4 regions of the Bacillus sp. UMB0893 genome follow, and region 2 is predicted to be linked to each of the others. Evidence: riboswitches for the same ligand, from Rfam matches in the RefSeq annotation. Region 2 holds a riboswitch; each other region holds the start of a gene.
The links. A riboswitch is a leader RNA that binds a small molecule or an ion and turns the genes downstream of it on or off. The one in region 2 is predicted to bind thiamine pyrophosphate.
Positions count from the first base shown of each region.

Region 1: linked by a shared signal. The riboswitch ahead of tenA (thiaminase II) and the one ahead of thiM (hydroxyethylthiazole kinase) in region 2 are both predicted to bind thiamine pyrophosphate.
Region 3: linked by a shared signal. The riboswitch ahead of thiC (phosphomethylpyrimidine synthase ThiC) and the one ahead of thiM (hydroxyethylthiazole kinase) in region 2 are both predicted to bind thiamine pyrophosphate.
Region 4: linked by a shared signal. The riboswitch ahead of CYJ36_RS20015 (MTH1187 family thiamine-binding protein) and the one ahead of thiM (hydroxyethylthiazole kinase) in region 2 are both predicted to bind thiamine pyrophosphate.

Region 1 is NZ_PKLB01000001.1:106,749-114,905, forward strand. Features, by position in the region: gene prpE (bis(5'-nucleosyl)-tetraphosphatase PrpE) at 1-101, opposite strand, end outside; gene CYJ36_RS00495 (FtsW/RodA/SpoVE family cell cycle protein) at 785-1,960, opposite strand; gene mgtE (magnesium transporter) at 2,217-3,584, shown strand; gene CYJ36_RS00505 (monovalent cation:proton antiporter family protein) at 3,604-5,460, shown strand; TPP riboswitch at 5,528-5,637, shown strand; gene tenA (thiaminase II) at 5,709-6,395, shown strand; gene tenI (thiazole tautomerase TenI) at 6,359-6,991, shown strand; gene thiO (glycine oxidase ThiO) at 6,995-8,101, shown strand; gene thiS (sulfur carrier protein ThiS) at 8,106-8,157, shown strand, end outside.
Region 2 is NZ_PKLB01000002.1:358,014-366,170, forward strand. Features, by position in the region: gene CYJ36_RS07400 (alpha/beta hydrolase) at 1-460, opposite strand, end outside; gene CYJ36_RS07405 (GNAT family N-acetyltransferase) at 457-1,056, opposite strand; gene CYJ36_RS07410 (alkaline phosphatase) at 1,763-3,409, shown strand; gene thiE (thiamine phosphate synthase) at 3,472-4,119, opposite strand; gene thiD (bifunctional hydroxymethylpyrimidine kinase/phosphomethylpyrimidine kinase) at 4,109-4,930, opposite strand; gene thiM (hydroxyethylthiazole kinase) at 4,917-5,735, opposite strand; TPP riboswitch at 5,788-5,896, opposite strand; gene CYJ36_RS07435 (LysE family translocator) at 6,591-7,229, opposite strand; gene CYJ36_RS07440 (sodium-dependent transporter) at 7,284-8,157, opposite strand, start outside.
Region 3 is NZ_PKLB01000006.1:203,318-211,474, forward strand. Features, by position in the region: gene CYJ36_RS14610 (HAD hydrolase-like protein) at 1-271, shown strand, start outside; gene CYJ36_RS14615 (hypothetical protein) at 291-581, shown strand; gene CYJ36_RS14620 (GNAT family N-acetyltransferase) at 585-1,091, shown strand; partial or broken gene CYJ36_RS14625 (methionine sulfoxide reductase) at 1,428-1,529, shown strand; gene CYJ36_RS14630 (hypothetical protein) at 1,732-2,634, opposite strand; gene CYJ36_RS14635 (PAS domain S-box protein) at 2,649-4,493, opposite strand; gene CYJ36_RS14640 (Ger(x)C family spore germination C-terminal domain-containing protein) at 4,631-4,816, opposite strand; TPP riboswitch at 4,911-5,020, shown strand; gene thiC (phosphomethylpyrimidine synthase ThiC) at 5,120-6,850, shown strand; gene CYJ36_RS14650 (FAD-dependent oxidoreductase) at 7,220-8,157, opposite strand, start outside.
Region 4 is NZ_PKLB01000010.1:551-8,707, forward strand. Features, by position in the region: gene CYJ36_RS20000 (ABC transporter ATP-binding protein) at 1-568, opposite strand, end outside; gene CYJ36_RS20005 (ABC transporter substrate-binding protein) at 573-1,565, opposite strand; gene CYJ36_RS20010 (ABC transporter permease) at 1,582-2,373, opposite strand; gene CYJ36_RS20015 (MTH1187 family thiamine-binding protein) at 2,345-2,638, opposite strand; TPP riboswitch at 2,743-2,853, opposite strand; TPP riboswitch at 2,996-3,097, shown strand; gene thiT (energy-coupled thiamine transporter ThiT) at 3,206-3,778, shown strand; gene CYJ36_RS20025 (hypothetical protein) at 3,881-4,078, shown strand; gene CYJ36_RS20030 (NAD-dependent epimerase/dehydratase family protein) at 4,099-4,986, opposite strand; gene CYJ36_RS20035 (GNAT family N-acetyltransferase) at 5,011-5,541, opposite strand; gene CYJ36_RS20040 (hypothetical protein) at 5,661-6,722, shown strand; gene CYJ36_RS20045 (DMT family transporter) at 6,864-7,766, opposite strand; partial or broken gene CYJ36_RS20050 (AMP-binding protein) at 7,907-8,157, shown strand, end outside.

The DNA of each region.
Region 1 (8,157 bases), on a different contig from region 2:
TGAATCGGATATCCGTTATGCCATTCATAATCGAGCTTCTGAGTTAAGTCATAAAATTCCTGAAAACAGCCGTGGATATCTCCTATAACATCAATTTTCATCATACTCGTCCTCATTTATCTCTTTTTATATGGCTATTTTCTAATACTTTGTTGTTTCTGCAATTGTAATTAGATCCTCTAATCGATATGCAAGGGTGCTTTTATTAGAAAAGAGCACGAAACCCTGATAACAAACGTGAATGAGTTCTAATACGAAAAACAACAATGCGATCACAGCCTTTTATAAGATGATAGCAGAAATATCCTCAGAATCAAAAAGTTCAATTTTCCTTGTTTATATGTAGGATCGAATAGCGCTTATTTAGTAAAGCAGCTCTTTCATAGTTTTCCGGTTTTTAAATTGGGAGAGTGCTCAAAAAATGCACGAAAAAAACCGTTCACTTTTAAAGGAACGGTCTTTCTAATTTAGATAAGCGAGTATAAAACCTTGTGTATTGGTGTCTGGAGCTCCATTACCCAGAACAAATCTGTCATGCCTGAACTAGTGTTTGCGCTTTTCTTATCGTTTAGGAAAATATAAAAGGTAATAGGTTGAAGATTATGAAATAAAGTTATCTACGGCAAGCTCCGGTGCCTAGCTCACTGTGAAAAAGACAATTGCTCAGGAGAAGGCAAAAAGCGCCTTCTCCGGTTTAATGACACTTGATTCTCAGGTGCGTCATTTAACCCGGGTCAATTCCTATTTTCTTCGCGAGCTGACCAAGGCGCCTGCGCTTTTGTTCTTAATCAAACATATATTTTCTTGTTCTAGACCTGACATTTAGGACAATTCCGATCGCAATCATATAGGTTGCAAGTGAACTACCTCCATAACTGATGAAAGGAAGAGGGAGGCCGGTGATCGGCAGTAATCCGACAGTCATGCCTACATTTTGAAATACCTGAAAAGTAATCATGCCAATGACTCCTGCACAAAGGAAGCTTCCAAATGGATCATTGCTTTCAAGGGCAATGTGAATCATTCGGTAAATAAGCAGGAAAAACAATGAAATAACAACACTTCCGCCTATAAAACCAAATTGTTCAGAAATGATGGCGAAGATAAAGTCGGTATGTCCCTCAGGCAAATAGACCTCAAGCTGCTGATATCCTTTTCCATAAAGCTCGCCTGATCCGATTGCCAAGAGTGATTTAATCAGCTGGAACCCTTGTTCACTTGAATACTCATATGGATTCAGCCAACCGTAAAAACGATCTAGCTTATAAGAGGAAGAATCCATAATGTATTTGCTGAAGAAATCCGGAAATGCGAAAAAGGTAAATACGATTACCGACGCAGCCAGCAGTCCGCTTAGAACGAAACTCGCTATAATTTTCCATTTCACTCCTGATACAATGATAAGGGATCCGATAATGGCACAAAACACCATTGTCATCCCTGTATCAGGCTGTCTCAGCAAGAGGAGTATGGGAGGCGCCGAGGCTGCAAATACTTTACCTAGCAGGAAAAGATCGTCTCGAACTGTGTTATTTACATACTTTTCACGATGATCGGTTATGATTTTGCTTAGCACGATAATCATAAATATTTTCATAAGTTCTGATGGCTGGAAATTTCCGATTCCAGGCAGACTATACCAGCTTGTCGCACCCTTAATGGGTTCAACAATTGGCGGCGGAATGACCTCAAGTCCCAATAACAAAACCATTCCAAATCCATATAAATACCATGAGAGCTGTTTAAAACGGTCAAAATCAATGACCATTGTTCCAATAACCGCAATTATACCAATGATGTACCACCTTAGCTGGAGGAAGGCAAAGTTTATATTCTGCAATTTTTCGGGTAGAGTAGGTTGGGCGCTGCTTATCGCAATGGCACTGGTCAGCGCCATTAAAAACATGATAAAGATAAGTGTGTAGTCTAACTGCTGATGTGGGGATTTATCTGTATTCATTGTGTATCCCTTTCTATTAGAAAACTAAATGTGTAAACAAAATTCATCTTTATCAATCTTAGCGAAATTTGATGAATTTGCAAAGGATTCATTTGTAAATCAACGCAAAACATGCTACCTTATCACAAGGAAAATGTGAACAAATGCTATTCTAATGCATGTTTTTCGCATCTTATATAAAATGTATCACAATTTGATGACATTTTGATGACTGGAAGAAATTACAGTAACTTTCTTGGGGGAAGGAGGAGACTCAATGATAGATGAAAGAGAAAAAATAGAAATTGAAACAGAAAAGCTGTTAAATGCTTTAGAGAGAGAAGATTTCGACGAGTTTCGCTCTATGTTTTTGGAGCAGCATCCGTATGATCAGGCTAAAATCTTTGTGAAATTAGAACAAGAGGATCGAACGAAACTTTATCATTATTTGTCTCCTGAAGAGATGGCGGCTCTTTTTGAAAATATTGAAGACGATGAAGACAATTACGAAACATTTTTATCAGAAATGGATCCTCGCTTTGCATCACAAATGCTTGAGCAAATGTATGCGGACGATGCAGTAGACGTTCTGAATGAATTAGATAAAGATCAGGTGGCAAGCTACTTAACGATCATGAACGATGAAGCAGCGCAGGAAATCCGTGAGCTTCTTCACTATGAGGAATTCACGGCAGGAAGCATTATGACGACAGAGTTCATTGCGATCATTGCCAATCAAACTGTGAAGTCCGCCATGCATATTTTAAAACATGAGGCACCTGATGCTGAAACGATTTATTATCTTTATGTGATTGATGAAGAAAAGCAGCTGGTTGGCGTCATTTCGCTTCGCGATTTGATTGTGAGTGATGATGATCTGATGATTGGCGAAATCATGAGCGAAAGAGTCTTTTCCGTTTCCGTTAGTGAAGATCAGGAAGAGGTTGCAAGGAAAATGAGAGATTACAATTTCCTTGCCCTGCCTGTCGTTGATTTTCAAAATCACCTGCTTGGTATTATTACAGTTGATGATATTGTAGATGTTATCGATGAGGAAGCATCTGATGATTATTCAAAGCTTGCAGCGGTATCAGATGTAGATTCTATCGACAGGGGACCGTTGTCAGCAGCTAAAAAGAGATTGCCCTGGTTAGTCATTCTTCTCTTTCTTGGAATGATGACCGCAAGTTTAATAGGTCGTTTTGAAGAGACGCTTGATAAAGTGGCGATTCTTGCAGTATTTATTCCGCTGATTGCCGGAATGGCCGGGAATACAGGGACACAGGCTTTGGCTGTTGCTGTTAGAAGGATTGCAATGGGGGATCTGGAAGAAGGCGGAAACTGGAAAATTATCGTAAGAGAAGCGGGCACAGGCCTTATAAATGGAGCGGTCTGCGGTGTGTTAGTAACCGGTATTGTCTATTTTTGGCAGCATGATTTGTTTTTGGGGCTTCTAGTGGGTATTTCCGTTCTTGCAACGCTTACCGTTGCAACGATAGCAGGTGCTTTTGTTCCGCTTGTGATGCATCGTCTGAAGGTAGATCCTGCAGTTGCTTCAGGTCCATTTATCACCACAATTAACGACATTATTTCGATTCTTATTTACTTTGGAATGGCCACTTTATTCATGCAATATTTAATCTAGAATCAGAAATGGAGGAACTATTGTGCATGGAGCTTCCTTTTCATCACTTGTCATTGTTTTATTAGCAGCATTTATCACTCCGATCTTGCTTCATCGCCTGAAAATAAAAGTGATGCCTGTCGTAGTGGCAGAAATCATAATGGGAATTATTATTGGGAAAAGCGGGTTCAACCTTGTTCAGGAAGATATGTGGCTTGAAACGCTTTCCCTGTTAGGCTTTATCTTTCTCATGTTTTTAAGCGGACTTGAAATTGATTTCACGGCTTTTATTGGGGGAAAGAAAAAAGAAATTCTCCCAAGCGGAAAAGAAGCTCCAAATACTTTTGTTGTTTCTTTTCTGATCTTTATAGGGATTTTCATTTTATCTTTGCTTCTTTCCTATTTGTTTGTGCTGTTAGGTTTTATCGAGAATGTGTTTTTAATGACCTTGATTATTTCCACCATCTCGCTCGGAGTTGTCGTTCCTACTCTAAAAGATGCAGGCATTATGAAATCGAATATTGGGCAAATCATCTTACTTGTCGCAGTTATTGCGGATTTGGTGACGATGATTCTGCTTGCTGTGTTTGCTTCAATTTATGGAGGAGAAAATACAAATACGTGGCTGTTGCTTCTATTATTCGGCGCTGGTGTATGCTTATATTTCCTAGGAAAAACATTCCAAAGCAGGTCGTTTATTGAGACGATGTCCAAAGGGACGATCCAAATTGGGACAAGGGCTATATTTACATTAATCATCGTCTTAGTGGCGCTCTCAGAAACGATTGGCGCTGAAAATATATTAGGCGCATTTTTAGCGGGAGTTCTCGTATCTTTGTTATCTCCCAACAAGGAAATGGTTCAAAAAATGGATTCGTTTGGCTACGGCTTCTTGATTCCGATCTTCTTCGTTATGGTAGGAGTTGATCTCGATGTATGGTCGCTGTTTAAAGATCCGAAAATCTTAATGCTGATTCCATTGTTGTTTATTGCTCTGCTTATTTCAAAAATAGTGCCGATTTACTTGCTGAAAAGATGGTATGACACAAAAACGACTCTCGCTGCAGGTTTTCTTTTAACCTCAACACTCTCGCTTGTCATTGCTGCAGCAACCATTGGAGAAAGAGTCAATGTGATTGACGCCCAGATGTCTGGCGCTCTCATTTTGACTGCTGTCTTAACCAGTATTTTCACACCTATTGGGTTTAAGAAATTATTTCCTGAGCAGCTATCTTCGCAGAAGAAGCTAAAAGTGGCATTTATCGGTGCCAATCAGATGACGCTGCCTGTCACTCGTGAATTAAATACTAGGCTGTATGATACAACCGTGTATCATACGCATGTTGATAAAAATGAGCAGCAGATTGCCGAATCTCTGTTTCAAATACAGGAACTTGATGATTATTCACTTGATACGCTTCAGTCTAAGGGTGTATTTGAGGCAGACATCCTGATTGTTGCTACTGGAGACGAGGATACAAATGCCGAAATCGCATTATTTGCACAAGAGCTGGAAGTTGACCGTGTCATTGCGGCAATCTCTTCGCCGCTGTTAGATGAGCAGCTAAGGGCGAAGAATATCGATGTATTTTCAGTCCTGCTCTCTACAAAAACCATGCTCAGAGCACTAATAGAAGCACCAGGCATTATGAAAATACTGACGAACAACGATTCAGCGCTTTATCAGATAAAAATGAACAATAGGCGCTACGACGGCATGATGCTCCGCAGCTTTCCTTTCACAGGAGATGTCATCTTTGTGCGTATTTTCAGAGAAAATGAGTCGATCGTTCCTCATGGAGATACAGAGCTGAAAAGGGGAGACTTGCTGATATTGACTGGATCAGAAGAATATGTCGATGAACTTAGGCAAGAGCTGGAGTTTCATAAAAGCTGAAAATTGCGGCTTGAAAGATTTTCACAGCATGTTATGATAAAAGTGTAAAATTTAAAAAATTCATATTAATAACCGCTAGGGGAGCCCTTATAGAAGGGCTGAGATTGAAGTTTGCCTTCAAGACCCTCAGAACCTGATCTGGCTAAAACCAGCGTAGGGAAGTGGTGTACAGGTCTATTCATACACCACTTTTCTATGCGAAAAGTGGTTTTTTGCGTTTTGATTTTACTAAAAGGGAGGAAACAAACATGTCATTTTCAAAAGAATGCCGAGAATATGCAAACAAATGGTGGGAGGGAAGCTTTGAGCACCCTTTCGTAAAAGGTATTGGCGAAGGCAGTCTTTCAAAGGATAAATTTAAATATTATGTAATGCAGGATTCATATTATTTAACACACTTTGCAAAAGTGCAGTCTTTCGCAGGGGCAATGGCTCCTGATTTGCACACGACATACCGGATGGCCGTTCATTCGCAAGGGACATATGAAGCGGAACTTTCACTTCATCAGCAATTTTCGGTTATGCTCGGCATCACGGATGAGGAACGCAAGATGTTTAAGCCTGCTCCAACTGCCTATGCCTATACATCACACATGTACCGCTCTGTCGCAACTGGAAATATTGGTGAAGTCATTGCTGCATTACTGCCTTGTTATTGGCTTTACTATGAAGTTGGCGAGCATTTGAAAGAGTGCAAGCCAGGGGATGAAGTATATGAAAAATGGATTGCGACTTATCATGGTGACTGGTTTAAAGAACTGGTTGAGGAACAAATCAATCGACTGGATGAAATCGCTGCCCGTTCAAGTGAGCGCGAGAGAAAAATGATGAAAGAAAACTTCCTCATTAGCTCGATGTACGAATACCGTTTTTGGGAAATGGCAGAGACAATGGAGGCATGGGAACAAAACGAATCCATACTGATCCAAAAATGAAATTGCACCTCATAACTGATGGAGAAAAGAGCATTGCAGAGCTCGTTCGAGTGATTACGAATGTACATACAGCAGCTGATGCGATCCATATTAGAGAAAAAAAGAAAACGGCAGGGGAACTTGTCGTATTAATTGAAGAGCTGCATCAAAACGGAGTGCCCAAATCAAAGCTGATCATCAATGATCGTATTGACGCAGCCATTATGACGGGTGTGAATCAAGTCCAGCTTCCAGCCCATAGTTTTGATGTGAAGCTTGTTAAACAGCATTTCCCGGAGCTTGAAGTCGGCTGTTCCATTCATTCAGCAGCTGAAGCGGTAATTTGTGAAGAAAATGGAGCAGACCGCTTGCTGTACGGGCATGTGTTTCAAACGTCTTCAAAACCAGGCTTAAAAGCAAGGGGAGTTCAGGAAGCTTGGGAAATTGCAGGATCTGTGAGAATTCCTGTTTTTGTTATTGGAGGAATTGTTCCATCTTCTATCTCTGAAATAAGACATTTGAAAATAGATGGAGTCGCTGTTATGTCATATGTATTTTCAGCAGAAGACCCGCTCCAGGCTGTACTGGAATTAACAAAACAGTTAAAAGGGGTGTAAGCTATGAAACCATTATATGACGCGGGAATTATCGGCGGAGGAGTGATTGGGCTTTCCACTGCCTACTATTTATCGAAGTCTGGTCTGAGGGTGGCCGTCTTTGAAAGCGGAAAGACTGGCAGCGGTTCATCAAGAGCGGCGGCTGGCATGCTGGGTGCTCATACAGAAACTGAAGAAAATGATGCTTTTTTTAATTTTGCAAAAGAAAGTCAGGCCCTCTACCCAGAGTTAGCTCAAGATTTACTTTTGGAAAGCGGCATAGATATTCAGCTTCAATACAATGGGATGTACAAACTGGCGATGACAGCTGAGGAGGCGATGTCTTTGAAAAAAAGAGCAGAGCTGGAACCTGATGTTGAATGGCACTCCAAAGAATACGTGCTCAAAAATGAGCCTGATTTAAATGCAACCATTCATGGAGCTCTTAGGATTGATAAAGATGGCCAGGTTTCGCCTGTTTTATTATGTGAGGCTCTCAAACAAGCAATTCTGCAAATGAATGGAAAAATCTATGAAAATACACCTGTATACAAAATAAACCGTTTTAATATATCTAACTATGAAATTAAAACGGCTCAAGGTGATTATTTATGCGAATCTCTTGTTCTTGCAAATGGGGCTTGGAGCAGCTGCATTTTAGATGATTTCGCGCGAAATGCTGCTGTTCATCCTGTAAAAGGAGAGTGTCTTTCTGTTTCGTTGCAGGGAAGCAAGCTTTCATCTACTGTTTTTCATGAGTCCTGTTATCTTGTTCCAAAGCTTGATGGGAAAATCGTTATTGGCGCAACAATGGAAAATGGAAATTGGAATCAGGAGCCCACAATAAAAGGCATTTCGGCTCTCATGGAAAAAGCGAAAAAAATCATGCCTGTGATCGAACATGCCCATTTTCATAAAGCATGGGCTGGATTGAGACCTGGTTCCATTGATGGAAAACCGTATATTGGCAGACTTTCATCCATGCCGAATCTTTTTGTGGCTGCCGGGCATTATCGGAATGGCATTCTGCTTGCTCCAAGAACGGGTGTTATGATTCGAGATTTATTTTTAAATAGAACGATAGACTCCGAGTTTATCCATGCGTTTCAAATAAACCGTTCAGAGAGGTGAGACCTTGAGAGTAAAAGTGAATGGCAGCAGCATCGATATGCAGTCTTCTGTAAAAA
Region 2 (8,157 bases):
CATTCCATTTCATCACATTTTGAGGAGCCCACTCTGCAACTGCAAGAACATCCATCAGTGCTGCAGGAAAATGATGCTCTGGAGCAAGACGGTATCCTACTGAAACGACGAGACAATTTGCGTGCCTTGCAAAATAACGGCATATCGAATCTGCACTGTCGATATCACCAAATACCCATCCTCCTCCATGCATGAATAACAGAACTGGCAGTATTTCTTCTGATTGCGGCTGATAAATTCTCACAGGAATGGTATGATCAGCTGACTTTATCATTTTGTTGTAAACTGTGATGTCCTTCATTTCACATGCTTGAAAGAAGGTTCGTGCTTCTTTATAAAAATATCTTGACTGCACTGCGGATAAATCGGTCAAAGCAGGATGATTGAGTTCAAGCATACGTGCTCTAATCGTTTCCAGCAGTTGTTTCATATCATCATCAATTGGGTGATGGGTTTTCACATAACGCTCCTGCCTTCCTCAGCTAATAAATCCTTCTCTTGGTTCGGAAGTTTGACAAAATTCACATTTACGTTTGACATATACTTTTGGAAACGGTCTTTTTCCCCAATAATTAACGCTGCTTTTTTATGCGGCATGGAGATAGTATCAGCAACATATCCACCCATTTCCTTTAGTATTGGAATGACTATCCGATTTCTAATATCAGGCTCGCCTATAATTCGGCTGCAGCTGTATTTTTTCATCAAAAATGCTGTCATTGCCCTTGCTATCATCAAACCATCATCTTTGTTCAACAATTCCCTTGGTCCAATTAAAAAATGCATGCCAAGATCACCGGGTTCTGCCTGATAATACTCTTTTATTGGATCATGCTCGATGGAATACGCAATCAGATAACCTGCAGGGATATGATCTATAAAACATAGAAAAACACGTTTGTGTTCTGCTTTTAATGTCCTTTCTAAGTAGACTTGAAACTCTTCTTTATTTACGTTCAGCTTCCAGAATGGTGCGATATGAGTCTGTTGCATCCAGATGTATAACACTTCGAAATCGATCATTTTAACAGGACGAAGTAAAATATGATGTTTCATTTCCTTATCATCAATAATGGCATCGAATCCAATTACGTCTTCTATGTGATTCAGCTCCTTACTGTCTTGTCAGTGAGTACACATGAATATTAATTGAAAATGATTATCAATGTCAATGACTTCTGAAAAATCAGTCATTCCTGCCTATGAATTTACTGGAAAAATTCTAGTGAATTAGCACATCGTACCTAATCATTTTCATTAAAAAAATCAAAAAAGAGAACAGATTTTGATTAATCTGTTCCCACTTTTTCAAACACTGTTATATTTACTTCGGGTGCAACTTCTAATTCCTTTGCTTCAAGAAAACCAAAAGCTTAATATTCAACAAATAAGCAAGTAATGACGAAGCTATTCCTAAACGAAAATAGTGAGGATGTAAGACAAGTCTGCAATTTTAAGGACCTCTTCTTCCATTTCATAAGAAAGCTCCTGGAGGCTTTAATTTCATGGATTTTTTTGCGATTTCGCAATCAATTTGGTTTAATATAAGAATCAATATTTTCCAACTACTGTTTACATAATAATATTATTGATAAAAACGCATCCTTATTTAATCTATATGTGTATTTTCACCCACTCCTTCCGAACTACCTTAACATAACAGTAATACTATATAAAAGGGGACTTAACATTATTTACATACTAGTTTTATAATTAATGATTAACCTTAAGATTGTTAGTACAAGATCGGGAGGGAATTAAAATGGGATTCAATAAGAAGATGATTGGTGTTACTTTAGCTGGAACCCTGGCAGTTGGTTCACTTGGTTTTACAGCTAATATTGGCAAGGTTGAAGCAAAAAAAGATCAGGCACAGGCTAAAAACGTCATTGTTCTTGTCATGGATGGCGTCAGTTCAAGCACAACAACACTTGCCAGATGGTATAAGGGCGAACCGCTTGCAATGGATGAGATTTTAAGCGGCGGTGTCAGAACCTATTCGGCAGAATCAGCCATTACAGATTCAGCTCCTGCCGGTACAGCCATGGCAACCGGCAACAAATCAAATGACAAATTAGTCGGGGTTCTTCCTGAAACAGTAAATAGCCCTGGAGTAGACCCCTCACTTGCGAAAAATGCTTATAAACCAGTGGCTAACGTACTGGAAGGTGCAAAATCAATCGGAAAAGCAACTGGCATTATCTCGACTTCTGAAATCCAGCATGCAACACCGGCTGCTTTTTCATCTCATGTTTCCCACCGCAGTGAGTATGACAATATCGCCGAACAGCAGCTTTATCAAGAAATGGATGTCGTTCTAGGCGGAGGAAAAGATTCGCTGTTGCCTGGACAAGCCAAAAACAATAGGAAAGATGGAGAAAATTTAATTGAAGTTGCAGAAGAAAAAGGCTATGATCTTGTTGAAACTCGAGATGAATTGATGAAATCCAAATCAAGCAAGCTATGGGGTGCTTTTGCTCCTGCTGCTCTTGCCTATGACATGGACCGTGCCACAACAAATCCAAATGAACCAACACTTGCTGAGATGACTAAAAAAGGGATTTCAACTCTTTCTAAAGATAAAGACGGGTTTTTCCTGATGGTTGAAGGAAGCAAACCTGACTGGGCTGCACATGCAAATGACCCTATCGGAATGATTAGTGATACTCTTGCTTTTGATGCTGCAGTAAAAGAAGCACTTGAGTATGCCAAAAAAGATAAAAACACCATGATTATTGCGCTATCTGATCATGGGAACAGCGGTATATCAATAGGGAACAAAAACACATCCTCTTCTTATCCGTCTATTCCGGTTGCTGATTACATTGATCCTTTAAAAAAATCAAAAATGACGCTTGAAGGTGCTTTGAAGCAGTTAAAACCTGATCAATCGAACAAACTGGAAGTTGCTGCACTTTATGGAATTGACAGCCCTTCTGCTGACGAAACAAAAGCCATTAATGAAAGTGCAAACTTAGGGAAAACACTTGTTGAATTGCTTGCAAACCGTGCGAATATAGGATTTACGAGCGGAGGACATACAGGTGAAGATCTTTTCATGTATTCATACGGACCCGGTAAGCCAGAAGGATTAGTTGAAAATACGGACATCGCACTTAAAGCGGCATCTGCTATGGGCTTTGACTTAAAAAAATTAGATGAAAAAATGTTTGTAAATGCCGAAACTGCTTTTAAAGCAATAGGCGCAAAAATAAAAGATGATCGTTCAGATGCAAATAATCCAGTTTTTATCGTACAAAAAGGAAAAACAACGGCTGAATTTCCTGTAAACAAAAATATCGTCATTCTTAATGGAAAAGAAATTGAGCTTGATGGCGTTACCATTCAGACAAAAGAGTCCTTCCACCTTTCAAAAGAAGCGGTCGAATTAGTTAAAAAATCCAGATAACGTTAAAAACGAGCAGATTAAAAAATCTGCTCGTTCTTTTTAACAAGATATTATGATAGATATTATAAGTTTTTCACTGCCTTCTTCAATGCAGCTGCACTTTCATACACATTTTCAGAAAGACTGATTGCCGTTATGACCGAAACCCCGTCTGCTCCTGCTTCGATCACTTCATGGGCATTGTCCGCTTGAATTCCCCCGATGCCTACGATTGGGACTAGAATGCCTGAATTTCTTACTTCTTCAATGAGAGCGGTCCCTTTCACAGGTTCTGCATCCAATTTAGTCAGAGTCGGATAAATCGGTCCCGCACCGATATAATCCGCTCCATCAGCCATTGCTTTTTTTACTTCAGCCAGCGTATGTGCAGAAACACCTAAAATTTTGTCACCTATTTTCTCTCTGACCTGCTTCGCATCCGCATCATCCTGCCCAATATGAACGCCATCTGCATTTAGTGCAACAGCTAATTCTATATCATCATTTACGATAAATGGGATTCCATGCTTCCTGCAAACTTCCTGTAAATCTCGTGCTAAATTTGTTTTTTCTCTTCCGGTTAAAGCACTTGTTCCTTTTTCCCTGAACTGAAACATTGTAATGCCGCCTTTGATAGCTTCAAGCAGGACTTGTTTAGGATCTTGCGTACAGTTTATGCTCCCCATAATGAAATAAAGCTTTAGCTTCTCGCGGACATTTTCATTCCACATACTGCTGTCCCCGCCTTTTCATTTGGTAAGCCCAATGATTTGTCGGTCCGTGTCCCAGCCCTAACCCGATATCCTCTTTAATCGCTTCTTGGATAAAGTCCACCGCAGTTTCCACAGCATCAAAGATTGACTTTCCTTTTGCCACTTCTGCTGTGATCGCTGCTGCAAATGTACATCCAGTGCCATGCGTGTTTTTTGTATCAATACGTCTGCTCGTAAAATAGCTAAATTCGGTTCCATCAAACAACAAATCTACTAACTGCTCTTCACTGTCAGCATGTCCTCCCTTAATGACCACATTCTTAACCCCATAAGAATGCAGGATTTTAGCAGCTGTTTGACGGTCATCGAGATTGTTAACTTTCATTCCTGTCAGCACTTCGGCTTCGGGTATGTTCGGTGTAACGACTAAAGCAAGAGGAAGCAAATGATTTTTCAATGCTTCGACTGCTTCATCCTGTAAAAGGGATGCACCTCCCTTGGCTATCATGACGGGGTCTACAATTACTCTGCTCCAGTTGAACCTCTTTATTTGGTCAGAGACAGCCTCAATAATTTCACTATTAAAAAGCATTCCTGTTTTAATGGCATCAGCTCCAAGGTCTGAACCAATCGCTTCAATTTGCTGCACAACCGCGTCCGCAGTTAATGGAAACACACCATGTACACCTAGTGTGTTTTGAGCGGTAACCGCTGTAATAGCAGACATTCCAAATACATTCAATTCCTGAAACGTTTTTAAATCCGCCTGAATTCCTGCTCCGCCGCCGCTGTCAGAGCCTGCAATTGTTAGTGCTTTAGAAATTGACATGGCTGACCTCCTCAAGGGCAGAAAGTTTTTGAATATCATCTGCTGAAATATTATAAAGCATATTTAAAAACTCGATTTGAAAGCTTCCGGGGCCTTCAATTCCTTCAGCTGCAAGTTCCGCAGCACTTCCGTAAACCGATAATGCTGCGGCTGAAGCAAGAACATAATCCTTTTCAACTGCACAAAATGCTCCGATAACAGAGGTTAGTAAACACCCTGCACCCGTTACTTTTGTTAAAAGAGAATGACCATTTTTGCATATATATGTTGTTTCACCATCTGAAACAATATCTTGTTTTCCTGTTATGACCGCGATTGTGTTTAACTGCTTGGCAGCCTTCACAGCAAGTGCGATTAAGTCACCTTCGCCATCACCGGAGTCGACTCCTTTTATAGCCCAGCTCTCCCCGACGACATTTGCCACTTCAGCAGCATTCCCTCTAACTGCAGCAATGTCCAGTTCCTTTACTATTTTTTGTGCCGTTTCTGTACGGTATTTTGTAGCGCCTGCTCCAACTGGATCAAAAATGACTGGCACGCCATGCTGATTGGCAGAATGACCTGCAAGCAGCATGGATGCTACATTTTCTTTATTTAAGGTGCCAATATTTAATACGAGTGCACCTGCAATTTTGGCCATATCAGCCACTTCTTCTTTTGCATATGCCATAACTGGAGAGGCTCCGATAGCTAACAAACCATTTGCTGTATAATTCGTTACCACTACGTTTGTAATATTGTGCACCAATGGTTTTTCTGTTCTTAGTTTTTCTAAAATCGCACCAATCTTTTTCGGTTCTATCATATTTTTCCCTCCCAAAAAATAAAGAGCACTCTGCCGCGGCAAAGTGCTCATAGGTATCCCTGAATCACATCCCTGCGCTGGCATTATCCAACAGGTTCATTCGGTCTACGGCAGTTAGCCGTACTCTCAGCCTGATTCCACAAGCTCCCGATCTTATTTGATTTGATGATACAAAGTCTACTCTTCTCTAGATAGAATTGCAACTATTTATCTATATTTAAACATTGTATTTGAGTTAATGTTTGTCTGATCTTCAATTCGCAAAGAAGAATCTCTAATTATTTTTCTCATTAATGCGGTATTTGCGGAAATCGATTCTTAAAGCTGCTCACTGTCTACAATCCCATCTATGTATACGATAGAAAAGCGTTAGCCCTGATTCACAATATCTTTAAATCGGATATCTGAACTGTCACCTAGTTTCGCTTTAATCATTGCCATGTTTTCTTCTAGAGATTTAGACAATTCAATAGATTGTTTTGACATATTCAATCCCTCAGTTTTCCTCGAGCTTTTTATTTGGTATGGATTATTATTCCTTTCAGAGTTCATTATTATGTAAATCAAATATCTTAACATAAGGCTCTTTTCGTAAAGTTTGTTGCTTTTAGAAAAAATGGTTAAAACCTTTAGTGGATTGAAGCGGAAGGCACTTGACTCCTGCGGGAATAGAGGCTCCCATCCCTCCCCGCGGAAAGCAAGTGCCTGCAGCGTAAATCCACGGGTACAATGAATAACCAAAACAACAATCAATGCGAAAACAGCCTAACATAAAAAAAACCCAACTTCATTGGGTTCATTGAGCAATTCAGATGTGCAGGTGCAAATATAATAAAGACACCATTTCTGATGTCTTTACTTTCTCTCCAAAGCTAATTTAATGCCAAATCCGATGAGCACAGTTCCAGTAATGCCTTCCATCCACTTTTGAACAGCAGGTTTTTTCATAAAAGCATTTAATTGATGAATCAAATAGATGTAAACGATGAACCAAATTAATGTTAAAAGCGTATACGTTAATCCCATAATCATAAATTGGATGAATGTATTGGATCCAGGCTCCAAAAATTGCGGCAGAAACGTTAAAAAGAAAACAGCTACCTTTGGGTTAAGGAGATTTGTTAAAAATCCTTGTCTAAAACAGTTAACACGCTTGGCTTCATGATTTAGTACTTTACCATCTTGAAATGTGTCCTTATTCTTTAATGACCATAATGATTTGAGACCTAAATATATGAGATAGCAAGCTCCTGCATACTTCAAAATAGAAAAAAGAAAGGCTGATTTCACAATAAGTGCTGATAACCCTAATACTGCAGCACATGTATGAATCATAAGTGCAGTTAACGTGCCAAGCACTGTTTTCATTCCGCCTGCTCTGCCGCCGGCAATTGTGTTCTTTGTCGCAATAGCTGTATCGGGCCCAGGCAATAGGATTAATAAAATTGACATAATGACAAACAAAGATAATTGCTCCAAAACATTCCCCTCCATAATCTGAATTTTACCAATTTTAACATATGGATGGGATGACTGAAAAGATGTTATCTATTTAAATAAAAGCTTCCATACACCTAATACATCCAAAAGGACAAGGAAAATCGCAATTGGAGCTACATATCTCATTAAAAAGAACCAGCAGTTGAAGAGACCTTTAGATAAAGCAGAACCGTGAGCCAATTCTGCGTACAGCATCTTTTTTTTCATTTTCAAAGGAACAAAAATGGAAATAAGAAGTGCACCAATCGGCATTAAGATGTTGCTGACCAAATAATCTGCTGCATCAAAAATCGTTTTTCCAAAAATGCTAACTTCACTCCAAATTCCAAACGACAAAGCTGATGGTACGCCAACTGCGAAAATAAGGATTCCAATGATCCAGGACCACTTTACCCGTTTGGCCGTATCTCCTTTTGAAATCACAGATACAATTATTTCGAGCATCGAAAATGCTGAGGTTAATGATGCAAATAAGAATAGCAGCAAGAAGGCCGTAAAGAACACCATACCAAATGCCATTTGATTAAAAACAGTCGGCAAAACGTTAAACAATAATACGGGACCAGCATCAGGCTTCAGCCCAAAGGAAAAGACACCCGGGAAAATCGCTAATCCTGCTAAAACAACGATAAAAATATTCATACCGACAATCGAGATCGCTGATTGAGGCAAATTTGATTCCTTTGGCAAGTATGAACTATAGGTGACCATAACGGAAACACCCACACTTAGTGTGAAAAAAGATTGTCCAAGTGCTGCAAGAATCACTTCTGATGTTAATTTTGAAAAATCGGGCTGAAATAAAAATCGTACACCTTCCATTGCCCCTTCTAAAGCAAGGGAACGGACGATCAAGACTATGAATAAAAGAAATAAGGCCGGCATCATAAATTTGCTTGTGCGTTCGATTCCATTTTGAACA
Region 3 (8,157 bases), on a different contig from region 2:
CACAAGAACAGCTAAATCAGAAATTATCGCAGAGGTTTTAAAACATTATCCGAATATATCAAAACCCGAGATCGTCATGATTGGTGACCGTGTGCATGATTTAATCGGCGCTAAACAAAATGACATCTCATCGATTGGCGTTTTGTATGGATATGGGTCAAAAGAAGAAATCTGTTCAGCTGAACCGGATATCATTGCACTATCGGTGAGCGAACTAAAAAAGTCCTTGCTGCAACAAGAAAATACACAGCTTAATCAAACGTTTGTTTAACTATAAATGAGGTGAAATAATGGGAAATTTTTTCATTTTGATAGCAGCATTGCTGCTCTTGGTCTTTGTTTTAGATTCACTTGCAAAGCTGAAAGGTTCAAGTAAAAATACGAGTGAAAATATCCTCAAAATTTATTTAGGTATAATTATCAGCATCGTCGTTCTGGTCATTCCATTTAAATTGTGGCAACTAACAGGCAGTCACAACACGTTTGACGGAATGTTCGTTATGGCAGGTTCTGCTTGTGCCATGGTAGTATTTATTTTCAGCTTTTATTCCCGAAGAGTAAAAAACCATGTGAAGGATTAATGGGTGATTACGGTTCTAAAAGGAAAACCGGAACATGTCCATGGCATCATCCAAGTCTGCAGTGATGGGTATAGGAACACGTACCAACACTCACACAGCTCTAATTATATTGATAGAGTAATTGAAGAGTTTTACAATGAAAAGCGCATTTCTGATGAAGTTATCAAGCATAGCCGCTATTGGAATGGCTGGTTTGCTGCTATTGAACATAATCATGTGGTTGGTGCAGGCGGAGGCGGGATGGCTGATGATACGACAGCTGAACTTTATGTCCTTTACCTTGATCCAAAGAGACGCGGAGAAGGGATCGGAACCCTTCTTTTAAACGCCATAACAGAGGATCAAAAAAAATATGGCGCATCCAAACAGAGAGTCTCTGTAGCAAAAGGAAACGATTTAGGCATTCCATTCTACGAGGCTCGCGGCTTTACTTTTCAAGAAGAACTGGAAAGATTTGGAAATGTCAAAAATGAAACATATAAAAGCATACGCTACATAAGAAGCATTTAATGGACAGGGTGATAGACGCAACGTTTATCACCCGTTTTTTTATGTGTTCACAAACAAGTTTTTTTGAATGCCTGCCTCTGCATATCAAAGATGTCTGGAGCGTTAAAGCTGTTCATGAATCCTCAAATTTTGTACGATAAAGAGGAAGACTAAATGATCCTATTTAACTGCTGACACGTTTCCTTTTTAAACATGTAAAGGATGGGATGATTGAAAAAAAGAAGTGTGAAGATTATCATGTCAATCGTGCTGATTCCAATTCTTACATTTGTGCTGTTCAAGGGCGGAGAAGCTTTATTCACGAGATCAGCAGGCAGTACTGCCGTTCAAGCAAAGCCAACAGGACTAAGGTATTGTATGAATTCAGCTGCAATGCGTTTTGTACCTGGTGAAGACCTGGAGAAAGAAGGATATGAGGAGTTTATCAAATTATTTTAGAAATACATCCGTGGAAAACGGGGGCTTTCTCTGTGTCTGAAAAGGCACCATATCGCTCTATTGGGGACCTGCATTTCACTTTTCCCGGTTTCTAGGGCACCATTCGGAATGGGATTGTTGAGATATTGGTTGATGATCCTTGGAACCCTATGTCTCGCTGGGGTATTAAGTAAAAAACTTCAGCGGAAGCACTGAAGTTTTTTTATAATCCCTCAATTCGGTTAAATTCACGCAGCAGTCTTAATTTCTCAAGTGTGATCCAGCCCTTCCACTCTTCCTTTGCAAGGAGCCATGTGTCTTCGTATTGTCCCCATGACCAGTTTGGTTCAAAGCTGCCATCCTCCGTTTGCTGGTCAATGATGGCATCTATGTTTTGTTCTGTGCTTTCTGCAAATAACGGATAATATCTGGAGTTTGGAGAGTGGATAACGCCTGCAGGCTGCAGCCCATACCCGCCCCAGTTTTCCGGATTCTCGACAATGCATTTGTTTACAAATTCATCCAAATAAGGTGTCATTTCACGGAGAATATCTTGGGATGCTTTATCTGCTAGTCTTAGGTAGCACAGCAATTCATGAAATTCATATTCCTTTTGGTTTTGAAGATGGCTGATGGCGTAATCTGTAAGCCCCGATAATCGATTTGCAGGGATCAAACTCTTATACTCGTAAAAATAGCCGAGGATTTCAGCATTTGGATTTCCCCAATCTGATCCTCCCTGCTGGTAGTTCCACCAAGGTGCCCTTGGTGCTGATTCCACTTCAGGCGGCACTTTTTCCCAGCCTGGGATGTCCTTTTGGTATGTCTGAAGGAAATAGGCGATGACATCTTTAAGAATCGCGTCCCCCTCATCTGCTTTGACTCTTGATAAGTACTGCAAGCCAATTGTTGAAGCCATAGCCGATGATTCCTCGCATCTAAAATCTGGTTCAAGCCCATTTCCAAAGCCGCCATCACGATTTTGAAATACCTCTAATTCTGTTATGACATCTTCTTTTGCCCCATTCTCAAACTCAAAAAGATATAATGCCCGGTCAACCTTGCGTGCTTTTTCAAGCATAAATGTACGAGCTTTATGAAATTGTTCGTTTGTAAACAGCTTCATTATCCTGACCCCCATTATTTCTTCAGTGTAATTATAACCCTTGTCCCTTTGCCAATTTCGCTTTCCATCTTAAATTGTCCTTTATGATCTGTAATGATTTTATTGCTGATCGTAAGCCCAAGTCCAATGCCTTTTTCTTTTGTTGTAAAGAAAGGAGTTCCCAACTTTTTTAATCGGTGTTCATCGATTCCTGTTCCATTATCCTCAAAGGTAAGCTGATACGATACAAGCTCCTTTTCTTGCCCCTTTATTTTTAGGGTACCCCCATTTGGCATTGCTTCGATAGCATTTTTCATGACATTTATGAAAACTTGCTTCATTTGATTTTTTTCGCATTCTATATAAGAACCATCAGAATCAAATTGCAGATCAAAGTGAACGTTCTTTAATGCAGCTTCAGGATTTAACAGAATAACCGTATCTTTAAGGAGCTGCACGATATCAGCCGATTCTTTTAGATGAACCGCCTGCGGTCTGGCCAAAGCCATAAACTCATTGATAATCTGCTCGATCCTGCTTAACTCTTCTATGATGACATTCTGGTATTCTTGATCCTGCTGATCGCATTCTTTTTCGGTTAATAGCTTAAAAAAGCCCTTTATGGATGTGAGCGGATTCCGGATTTCATGCGCGACTCCCGCTGCCAGCTCTCCTAATACAGAGAGCTTTTCGTAATTGCGCATATACTCCTCAACTTTTCTTTTTTCTGTAATGTCTCTTGAAATAAATACTATGCTTTCCGGCTCCCCATGCTTGTTTAGGACCGCCATTCCCTTTCCCTCAAACAAAACAGCTTGTCCTGATTTACTTACCTTGTGATATGGGATTGTAAAAGGTTCTTTTGTTGTGAATAGCCGTTCTACAATTTCCTCAGCCATTTTTTTATCATCTTCATGAATATAAGTGAATACGTTTTGTCCTACCATACTCTCAGGATCGTATCCAAGAATTTTTTCGTAGGAGGGTGATGCATATTTATAGTTTCCTTCCAAATCGACAACGCAAATTAAATCGTTGCTGTGCTCTAAAATAATCCGATACTTGCTTTCGCTCTTTCTCAGCTTTTCTTCCGTTTGTTTTCTCTTTGTAATGTTGCGTGAAATCACGATAGCAAGCTTTAAGGATTCATTTTCAGCGACAGGAATCCCATGCGACTCAAGCCATACGTAAGAACCATCCTTGCATAAATACCGATATTCGACCGTTAATTGGCTATGATCCTTGAACATTTTATAAAATTGTCCTGAAATGAGTTCACGATCTTCCGGGTGCACAAACTGGAATGGACTGTCCCCTACAGTTTCTGAAAGATCATACCCTAACACTTCTTTATAGGAGGGTGAAACGTAGGTAAACAGTCCATTGTCGTCAAGCAGTCCGACTATATCCCGCATATTTCCAGTTATCAGCCGGAATTTTTTTATAGTATCTTCATGTTCCTTTTCTAATTTTTTCTTATTTGATGCATCTCTGATGATAACCTGTGTTGAAAGGCTGTCACCCCATACACTTGGCAAACTGGTCACTTCCACAACAATGGGCAGACCTTCATTTGTGTACCAAATTTGTTCCATTGAAGACGGCGTTACTCCATTATTCGTTTCCGTAATTCTCTGTTCAATTGTTTCTCTATATTGGGGATCGATCAGGTTCCAAATCGGCTTTCCTATCAGTTCACTTTTACAGGTGATCTTTAATAGTTTCATTGCAGCAGAATTTATGTACTTCCATTTCCGGCCTTCATGTATCAAAAATGCTGTAGGAGAGTGTTCAAGCTGGTTAAGATAGACCTGTCTAAAATCCTCAAGTTTTTCCTGAGAAAGGACTTTCTCTTCATGATTCTGGTCCAGATTCTTCATTATGTGTCCATCCTCCTCCAAATACAGTCACACCTTTAATATATCAAATTTTCAAAATATAAGGTACTGCCCGAAGTCCCTAGTAACCTAAAATAGGAATGGCCCGTATTGTATGATTGAACTGAGCTGATTGCCATTTAATTAATAATACCATGATGGATTATTTCCACACTTACCTTTGGTTCAATCAGGCCATTTTGATAATCTTCGTCCCATTTTACCTTTTTCCAGATAGCTGGATGGTAGGCAATAAGCTCTCTGTCAATACCAAAAAAGTCGCATTTGGCTGCTTGAAGCTTAGCTGCTGTTTCCTCTGATTGCAAACCCCAATATTATCAGGAGAATTCTAAATTGTGAAAAATATCACTTGCAGCCTTTTCTTTTAGCTGTTATATTTGCTAACAAATGAATATTTTTTCATTCTGCTAGGGGAGTCCATGATGCTGGACTGAGAGAAGAACATGATTCTTTGACCCTTTGAACCTGATCTGGGTCATACCAGCGTAGGGAAGCAGTGTGGCGTAGGCCAATCTTTTTGGTTTTTACACATACTGTCCCAAGGGTTCTGTTCATGCAGAACCCTTTTTCTATTCTTTTCGCAGGTTTTGATCGAAACCCTACTAACTATTTACAAGGAGGAGTTAAGATTGAATTTCGCATTTAAAACACAGTTTGATGGCAGCAGAAAAGCGTACAAAATCGGATCAAGAGAGGACATTCGCGTTCCGTTTCGGGAAATTAGTTTGTCACAGGATAATGAACCAGTACTTGTGTATGATACGAGTGGACCTTATACAGATTCAAAAGCAATCATTGATATTAATAAAGGTCTGCCAGAAATCAGAAGAAAATGGATCCTCGAACGCGAAGATGCCGAGGAATACATTGGACGAACAATTAAACCTGAGGACAATGGCTATCAGGTGAACCAAACGGATAAAGGGAATGTATTTTCCGCTGATAGAAAAGCACTAAAAGCCCGCAAAGGCAGAAACGTCACTCAGCTTCACTATGCACGAAAAGGAATCATTACACCCGAAATGGAGTTTATCGCGATTCGTGAAAATATGGATCCTGAGTTCATTCGAAGTGAAGTCGCGGGCGGCAGGGCCATCATTCCTGCAAATATCAATCATACAGAAAGCGAACCAATGATCATCGGCAAAAACTTTCATGTCAAAATCAATGCCAATATTGGAAATTCAGCCGTGACTTCTTCTATCCAAGAAGAGGTGGAAAAAATGACGTGGGCGATCAAATGGGGCGCAGATAACATCATGGATTTATCAACAGGCAAGGACATTCACACAACCCGTGAATGGATTATCCGGAATTCCCCTGTCCCTGTTGGCACAGTTCCTATTTACCAGGCGCTTGAAAAAGTGAAGGGAGTTGCAGAAGATCTAACATGGGAAGTTTATCGAGATACTTTAATCGAACAAGCAGAACAAGGAGTCGATTACTTTACGATTCACGCCGGGGTCTTGTTGCGCTATATTCCGCTCACGATTAAGAGAACAACAGGAATCGTATCAAGAGGCGGTTCGATTCTTGCTGGATGGTGTTTAGCCCACCATGAAGAAAACTTCCTTTACACTCACTTCGAGGAAATTTGTGAAATATTAAAGCAATATGACATTTCTATTTCTTTAGGTGATGGCCTTCGCCCCGGATCGATTGCAGATGCAAATGATGAAGCACAATTTGCTGAGCTTGAAACACTTGGAGAGCTGACGAAAATCGCATGGAAGCATGATGTTCAAGTGATGATTGAAGGTCCTGGACATGTTCCAATGCACATGATCCGTGAAAATGTAGAGAAGCAGCAGGAAATTTGCCAGGAAGCACCTTTTTATACTCTTGGACCCTTAACAACTGATATCGCACCAGGCTACGATCATATCACCTCAGCGATCGGAGCAGCGATGATAGGCTGGTTCGGCACAGCCATGCTTTGCTATGTCACACCGAAGGAACATCTCGGACTGCCAAACAAAGAAGATGTCCGTGAAGGAGTCATCGCCTATAAAATTGCGGCCCATGCAGCCGATCTCGCCAAAGGCCATCCAAATGCACAGTATAGAGACGACGCTTTGTCCAAAGCAAGGTTCGAATTCCGCTGGGAAGATCAATTCAATCTTTCCCTTGATCCTGAACGTGCGAAAGAATATCACGACGAAACCCTGCCTGCTGAAGGAGCAAAAACCGCTCATTTCTGCTCAATGTGCGGTCCTAAATTCTGCTCGATGAGAATTTCACATGACTTAAGAAACACAGTCCGTGATCAAGAAATTGAAGACGGACTAAGGCAAAAATCAAAGGAATTTGTGGATAGCGGATCAGCTATTTATCAATAAAATAAATGCTCTTTCAACTGGTTTTACAAATACATCCTATGAGTTAAAGCACTGAAAAATGTTTTCGGCGAAACAACTAGGTTTTAGCATTTTTTTCATCGGTACATTTGGCTATTCAGGCTTTTATTCTGAATTCGGGTTTAATCAGCCAGTTTCATAACTCATTTTCCGTTCGAAACCTGATTTACTTTCCAGAGAGGGAAATTACTTGCCGAAATGCCATTATTACTTGCCAAGATTTGAACATTACTTTCCGATTTGAGAGAAATACTTTCTTTTTTCCATCTGCCTCCTAATTATTGCCGAATACCTTTCAATGCTGATGAAGAAAAAAACAGCGGAATCCACGCATTCCGCTGTTTTCATATGTTACTGCATTGCCTGCAATCCAGCCTGATTCAAAAAGTTCCACGGTTTGTTGTAATGAGGCTGGAAGAAGAAGTCGACAAAACCCAGTTCCTCAATTGTCATTCCATTTTGGATACAGACAGATAATGTATTGATAGACTGTGTCAGATCTGCTTTTGACATCACTTGCGCTCCGACTATTCTTCCTGTGTCTTCTTCATACACAACCTTTAATGTAACTTGTTCATAAGTTGGCATAAATTCTGGACGATCATTTTCTAAGATTGTGATACTTTTCACATTCATATCCAAAAAAGAAGCAGCCGTTTCTGTCATTCCTGTTGAAGCAATATTATTGTCATAAATTTTGATGCCTGATGTTCCTTGCGTACCCATATATTTTATCGATTTCTGAACTAAATTCTTAGCAGCAAGTGTACCCATGCGAACGGCATTTGTAGCTAAAGGAATATAAGCATGCTTACCGGTTGGATTGTATAGGATGGCACAGCTGTCGCCTGCTGCAAATATATCCTTGTTGCTTGTTTGCATATACTCATTAACAATGATGGCCCCGTTATCAAGCATATCAACCTGACCTTTAAGCAGCTCTGTATTTGGTTTAAATCCGATGCATAGAACAACAAGATCTGTTTCGTAATCGCCTTTCGTTGTCACTACTTTTGTAACATTGCCATTTTCACCCTCAAATTTGCTGACGGTTTCGCCTAAAGCAAGTGTGACGCCGCGGTTTTTAAAATCATTTTCAATGACCTCGGTATATTCTGGATCTAAATATTTGCTTAGGATCCGGTCTGCGCTATCAATTAAAGTCACGTCTTTTCCGTATGATTCAAATGCTTCTACCAGCTCGATTCCGATATACCCCGCTCCTACGACTGTAATTTTCTGAGCATCTTTCGCTTTTTCAATGATATTATTTGCATGATTATAGTTTT
Region 4 (8,157 bases), on a different contig from region 2:
TATCATGAGTAATGAAAACAACTGTCTGCTCCGTTTCCTCGCAGATGCGAATAAACCACTTTTGCAGCTCAAGCCGGGTCATTGCATCCAGCTTGCCAAACGGTTCATCTAATAAGAGGAGTTCTTTATTATTCAAAAAAGCCCTAAGAAAATTAGCCCTCTGTCTCATACCGCCAGATAGCATAAAAGGATAATGATCTTCAAACCCAGCAAGGCCGAACTTAAGGAAGAGGCCGCGTGCTTTTTCACGCGCATCCGCTTTACCGTTCCCTTGTACCTCTAATGGAAGAATAACATTATCCAAAACAGTTCTCCATGGAAATAAAACATCACTTTGGGGCATATAGCCGACAAGACCTGTTTTATTTGTAATGTCTTCTCCGTTATAATGCACTGATCCTCCGGAAGGTTTATTAATTCCTGCAATAATGTCTAATAGCGTGCTTTTACCGCAGCCGCTTGGACCAATAATGCTTACGAATTCCCCTTTTCTAACAGTCAGGTCTGTCGGAAGCACAACTTTCAGATTATCTGAATAAGTTTTGCTGAGTTGAGAAAGAATAAGCATCCTGTTATTCCTTATCTTCAGGGAGAAACTCATTTGTAAAAGCTTCACTCGGGGTAATGTTCTCTTCAATCAGCTTTCGCTCATGCATCCAATCAGCATATCTTTTCCAGACTTCTTCTTCTTGTACACCCCATTGCTTAGCATCTCCCTGATATTTATCGCTGAGCCATACTTGGCTTTTCTTTACTAATTCAGCATTAATCTCAGGCACATTTGTAATCAGGATTTCCGCTGCTTCCTCTGGTTCTTCAATCGCAAATTGATAACCTTTTGAAGTTGCTGTCATGAAGGATTGGACCGTTTCCTTTTCTTTTGCGATTTTCGATTCGCTTGTCGCAATAACTGGTGTGTAATAGTTTAAAGCTGGATCAAGATCTTTTAAATAAATGTAATTTAATTCGATTCCCTGCCGTTCGGCTTCAATACCATCCCAGCCCTGAAATATCCATTGGAAATCTGTATCGCGTCCGATCGATTTAAAGAAGTCTGTTGCACCAAGCGTGATATAATCCACTTTTTCAAAATCAGCATCTGATTTATCCATCACAGCTTTGATAACAGCTTCTTCTGTTGGGGAACCCCATCCTCCATATCTTTTTCCTTCAAAATCTTTTGGAGACATTATGTTTTCTTCTTTTAAAGAAGCGAATGCAGATGTATTTTCCTGAATGATTGCAGCTATCGACACAATTGGAACACCTGTTGATCTAGCGTGTGTAATATTCTCCTGGTAGCTGATGGCGAAATCAGCTTCCCCTGCAGCAACGATTTGATCGGCACTGACTCCCTCGCCTGGTTCTACGATTTCGACATCAAGACCTTCTTCTTCATAGAAGCCTTTCTCTTTTGCTGCATAAATACCTGTGTGATTTGTGTTAGGAAACCAATCAAGCATGATTTTCACTTTTTTCAATTCATCTTTAGATGTATTTTCCGCAGAGCTGCACCCTGAAATGATGAACATTAAGCTAAATAGAGTGAATACAAGTTTCTTCATTTTTTCTTCCCCCGTGCTAATTAGAATACTTATCCTGTTTATATTTCCATGGCATCATGACTCTTGCCAGTAATTCAATGATTGCGAATATGATTAAACTTAGTCCTACAATTAAGATGATTGTTGCAAATACTTTTTCTGTTAAAAAGGACTGGGAAGATCGCGTTAAAAGAATGCCAAGACCCTGACTCGCACCCAGCCATTCTCCGATAACCGCTCCCATGACACTGTATGTTCCCGCTATTTTTAACCCAGAAAAAAAGAAAGGTGTTGCAGCTGGAAGCTTTAATTTCAAAAACATTTGTCTGCGGCTCGCTCCAAGTGTTTTCATGAGCTTTACCATATCCCTGTCGACTAAACGGAAACCGTCAGAAAGATTGATGGCTATCGGAAAGAAACAGACAAGTGCTACGACAATCACTTTAGGAAAAATTCCGAAACCAAACCAAATAATAAGCAACGGAGCCAGCGCAATAATTGGGATAGTTTGCGAAAGAACAAGCAGCGGTTCAATTGATTTTCGCACCAAGTCAGATGCGTCTATTAAAATAGCAATCAGTACGCCTGCCGTTATAGCTATAAGCAAACCGAGCACCGCTTCTGTCATCGTCTGCATGGTATGCCCTGCTATCGTTCCTCTCATCTCTGCGAGCGTCATAAAAATAGCTGAAGGGCGCGGCAGGATCCACTTTTCTATCTTTGTGACGATAACAGCAATTTCCCACAAAAAAAGGAATGCCAGCAGCACAAATCCCGGCAGTGCCACTCCAGAAACAGATTTAATCACGGTATTTTTTAAGTTTTTCATCCATCGTGACTCCTTCATTTGGACGGTAATGGATCTTCATATGTGTCATCACCTCTGTAGCACCAGCTGAAATGCAGGCATCCTGCGCTTTCTTCACGATTTCAATCAGTTCATCAAGCTCCCCTTCCATCACAGTCTCCATTGCGCCAACCTCGTATTTGACACCTGACTGCTGAACCACTTCAATCGCTTTGTCTACAATCTCATATGTATTGCCTCGTGATGATTTAGGCAGCACTTGAAATGCTAGATTTACACTGGCCATTTGTTATCCCCCTCTTTTATCTTCTAATATATGAATTACTGATCTAACGACAAAAAAGGCTGCCACTAGGGCAGCCTTAACGCATTCGCAAAGTTCTGGAAAAATAACGCTTTTTCCTCAATCCCTCCGCTGGCATTACCCAGATCAGGTTAAAGGGTCGATACAAGAATCAGTATCCTCTCAGCCAAGTTCACTCAGCTCCCCTGCATATATTCGATTCATTGTGACTATAGCAACATTTAACAAGCTTGTAAAGATGGCGGATTAGCATTTCCATTATTTTCTGAAAAAAATATGAATTTATCCTTGTCGAATTTTGCAACATCCTGTATAGTAGTCTCTAAATCATATATTGCATTTGACCACTTGGGGAGCCATTCGGCTGAGAGTGAACGTATTGTTCAGACCCATAGAACCTGTTTAGTTAGAGCTGACGTAGGGATGTGGCGATGGATTCAAGTGATAACCCAACCAAAGCAGTGCGTGGAAACCATCCGACATTCCCCGCATTGCTTTTTATTATGGAAAAAACAGCCCCGGTCAGATGCTGGAAAAGGGGTATACATGATGCAAACAAATACGCGGCTTGTCTTTTTAGTAGAGGTTGCTATCCTTGGTGCAATTGCATTTTTGCTTGATTTACTAACAAGCTACATTGGAAAAATGCCGCAGGGCGGATCCATTTCGCTTGCGATGGTTCCTGTCTTGATTATGGGTTTCCGTCATGGAATAAAAGGCGGATTGCTGACAGGATTCTTACTCGGACTCCTTCAGACAATTATGGGCTATACGACAATCGTTCACCCTGTACAAGGTTTCCTTGACTACTTTGTTGCATTTACAGTTGTGGGTGCCGGCGGCATATTTTATAAACAAGTACAGAACGCAATCAATCCTCTTAACAAAGGACGCTTGATTGCATATGTTGCAGCAGCGGCCTTTCTCGGAAGCTTGCTGAGATTCGCAGCTCATACAATAGCTGGAGCAGTTTTCTTTGCCGAATTTGCCGGAGATAAGCCTGTGCTCATCTACTCTGCGGCTTATAATGCTTCTTACATGGTTCCTACTTTTATTATTTGTTCCATTATACTTGTACTCATGCTGACTACTTCTAAATCATTAATTTTAAAAAGAAAATAGATTCTATTTTAATACACCGTTCTTTTTCGGTATTTTTTATCATAATCTCTCATTTTCCAGCATGTAATAGGAGTAGTAGAGTTCACTTATGGAGGACATATTATGAATCTATCCTACTTATTAATGCTAGTTACACTTTTATTGTCGCTCATTCACTTTATTTACGGTTATATTGAAGCGATCAGAATTAGCAATGAAGACGGTCCTGTCAACGGCTGGTCTGTGATTTTTTCATTTCCGCTCGGATTTGTTTTCGCTTACTTTGCTACGATGTTTCATCAGCAGATTCTGCCTCATTAAAATAAAGAAACGCGACACAGTCACGTTTCTTTTTTCATTACTTCTATTAAACGATTTACATACGGATCCAATTCCTGAAAAGAGTATCCTGCTTCAGCAGCCTTTGACACATCGAGCGTCCAATCACCAGGCAATCCATAAGGTGAAGCATTTTCCTTCGTAATCTCTTGTGTCAAAATCACATTTTTCCCGACTGCATCTTCGATTTTGCCAAGCAATTGATTTAATGAGAGACTTTTTTCAAAAGCCACATTGTATGCACCTGTTAATGCGTTTCTTCCAGCCGCATACAGAAATCCTGCTGCGTCCTCCGATGACGTATAGCTATAAAAATAGCCAGGTTCTTTGATTCCAATCTGCTCCCCATTTTTCACTTTTTTCACATGAAATAAAAATCGTTCGGTATAATCATCGGTTCCTATAACTAAAGCTGGCCTTACCGCAGTAATCGGCACATCAGCATTCTGAAAAAGATAAGCTTCCGCACTGCGCTTTGCTTCCTGGTATCCTGCCATACCTTTATAGTCCTTGCGCTCGTTAAAAGAAGGTTCATACGAAAATGGATCAAAATCCTCTTCCGTTCGCCCTCTCCCAAATTCATAAACGGCCATTGTAGATGTAAAGATATAGTGCTTTATTTTACCATGCAGCGCTTCATATGAAGATTTAGCCTCAAGCGGTGAAAAGCAGGATTGATCATAGACGGCATCCCACTCTTTTTCATGAAATGCAGTCTGCATTGATTCTTTATTTTCGCGATCAATGATCAGGCGCAGGACCTTATCACCAAAGTCATCGGGCGTTACGCCTCTTGTTGCAATCGTAACTTCCACGCCATGTTCCAGCAGTTTTTGAACAAGCCGTTTTCCGAAAAATTGAGTTCCTCCAAGAATTAATGCACTCTTCACAGTGATCCCTCTTTCAATTTGAATTCAGACCTTTTCCTTTAAAACAGCAGCAAGCTTCTGCAGATCCCTCCATCCTAAAGCTGTTTCCTGATGATCCTCCCCTTCTATCGTATAAACATCTTCTGCCACCTTTTCTGGTAAAAAACGTTCGTAAAAGCCTTTCGAAGGATTTGCATTCATTACCCATAGCAGCATAGATTGATGGTTCTGCTTAATGAGCCCTTCTGCAGCAGCCAGCACAAGCTTCCGTCCGATGCCTGATCCCTGTACTTCTTTTAAAAGGTAAATTGCATATAATTCTCCATCAAAATCAAATTCCTTCGTCCGTTCTGGTCCGAAGCTGACAAACCCTACAATCCTGCCATTTGTATCTTCTGCAACAACTACTGAATCTGGACTTGCAGAAGCCCAGAGCCTTTCTCTGCTTTCATATGTCATTTTTTCTAAAAAAGATTCCGCTACAATTCCTTTATACGTCGTTCTCCAGCTATCCACATGAACAACCGCGATTTGTTTCGCGTCCTCTTGTGCTGCTATCCTGATCGAATATTCCATATTTTTCACTCTCCTACATGAAAATTCGACAGAAACGATATAATTCCTACTCTTAAAAGGACTTTCTATTCAATAAGAAGAATATCTTAAAAGACTACTTAACATTCGGAGGCTCACACTTGAAAATACTTCTGCATCTTTTTTTAACGATTTTATATATCATCCTTTTTACCGGCATGTTTTTCGGTCTATTCCTCTTTTTAAATATTCGCGACAGCTTTATTGCGGGTGCCATCATTACCATTTTGCTGATCGCTATGTTTGTCTATTCCATTTATCAAATTATCAATCGCAGACAAAGGAATCTTCTTTTCTTAAAAGGTCTTTCAGGTTCGATTTTTTTGTCGATCACAAGCATCTGTCTGTTCATTTCTTTATTTTTTGTAGGGCTTATGAATGTGATGATCACTCATTTCAACGATCAGACATTAGGTCCCCTTGAAAAATTTGAACTTCAGGTTAATGCATATCTCCCAGTTGACCCTTATGCGGAGCATAAAAAAACCGCTGAAAGGAAAGAGATTGATCATTTAAATGTCTTTTATTCCCCAGAACAAAAAAGGGATATAAAGCTTGTAGAGAATGAATTTGAAGAAGCCCGGCAAATAAGCGAGCGTTTGTTTGGAGAGATTGAGGATAAACCGATTGACTTAATTTTGCTTAATGAATCCCCGGACTCGCTTAAGGATTTAGACTATGTTGATTACTTGGGGTTTTATGATCCAATCAAAGAAACAATGGGAGTCATTATTCCAGAAGATGCTGATATCTCGTCTCCGCTTATGGTACAGACGTTCTACCATGAATATGCCCATTACTTTTTTGATCAGGCTTTAGCAAAAGAAAAAATAGACATCATAAAGATTCCGATCTGGTTCAATGAAGGTGTGGCTGAATATGCGGGCTATAATGGCTACGTTCCGCAGATTCCTTTAACAGAGATTACTCCTTTTGACAAATTAAAAATTTCTCCCAACTGGACGAAGGCATTGGAAGATAACGCTGATGTGTATACCCAAAGCTACTATGCTGTTCAGATTCTGACAGATGAATTCGGGGAAGGAATCATTATGGATCTGCTGAAAGAAACAAAGAAAACAGGCAGCTTCGAGGAGGCTTTAATAAAGAAAACTGACTACACATACAAAGCTCTAGAGCGGAAAATCATGGAGAAACATTAGAAAAGCGCAATGCCCGTTTAGCGCAGGCATGACAAAAAAGAATCCGGCAGAAAAGCCGGTTTTGACTTTTCCAGCGGATTTTTTCTGGACGAGGAGCTGGGCGATTCCGCTCGCAATCATTGTGCAAAATTTTATACTTTTTTATAATGCCTGTTCACTAGAAATCTCAGCAACTTCTTTCTTTTCAAAAAGAAAGAGCAGCACTCCTGCGATAATGATGGCACCGCCTATCATTTGTGTCAGGATGACCGTTTCCTCCAGAAAATAATAAGCAAGAATAATTGATCCAACTGGCTCAAATAAAATGGCGACTGAAATCACGTTCGTTGAAATCCACTTCAAGGACCAGTTAAACAGCGAGTGACCAAGCAAAGTCGGAACAATTGCAAGCAGCAGGAAGTAGAGCCAATCCTGCCCTGGATAACCGGTGAGCGGATAGTTTAAGAAAACACAGTACAAGAATAGCGTCACAGAGCTGGCTGCATAAACGATAAATGTATAAAGTGTCAGAGTATGGCGTTTTCTTACCCCTTGGCCAAAAAGCAAATAAGCGGTAACCATGCCACAGGCAGCAAGCGCAAGAAAGTCTCCGAACAACGCAAGTCCGCTGATCTGGAAATCTCCCCAGCTGATTACAACACTGCCGGCGATGGCGAGCAATGCGCTGAGGATAGCCCGCAGTGAAACCTTTTCTTTGAAAAAGAAGTAGGTCCCTATAAATGCGAACAATGGCTGCAATGTAACCAGGACTACAGAGCTCGCTACAGAGGTGTAGTTAAGCGATTCAAACCAGAGAATAAAATGAAACGCAAGCAGCACACCAGCTACTATCGAAAAGCTCCAGTCTTTTCTCGTTAATGTTTTTAAGTGCGGCAATGATTTTGCCAAAAAAAGAGGCATAACAATCAGTGTCGAGAAAAATAAGCGATAAAAAGCAATGACCGGCGCAGGTGCAGAGGTCAATTTTACGAAGATGGCAGACGTCGATACCGCAGCGACTCCAATGGCAAGTGCAAGATATGGATAAAAATTAGTTTTGTTCATGATGGTTCCCCTTCTAAATATGTGTCTTCTCTATTATACTGCAACTTCATCCGCATATTTTAGAGAATAATAGTTTTTCAAATTTTCTAATAATAGTTTATAATGAAAGCGTAACCAATCTTTTTGTACAGGGAGGTCCTATGCAGCCATTAAAAAATGTAACAATCGGCAACTTATTGAAAGAAACGGTTTCAAAATACGGAAGTCAGGATGCAGTGGTGTATTCAAAGGAAAACATCCGCTTTTCGTATGATGAATTTTATGACGAAACAACAAAGCTCGCAAAAGCGTTAATGGGTCTTGGCGTGAAAAAGGGAGAAAACCTGGCTATATGGGCTACTAATGTTCCAGAATGGCTGCTGCTGCAATTTGCATCAGCACGCATAGGCGC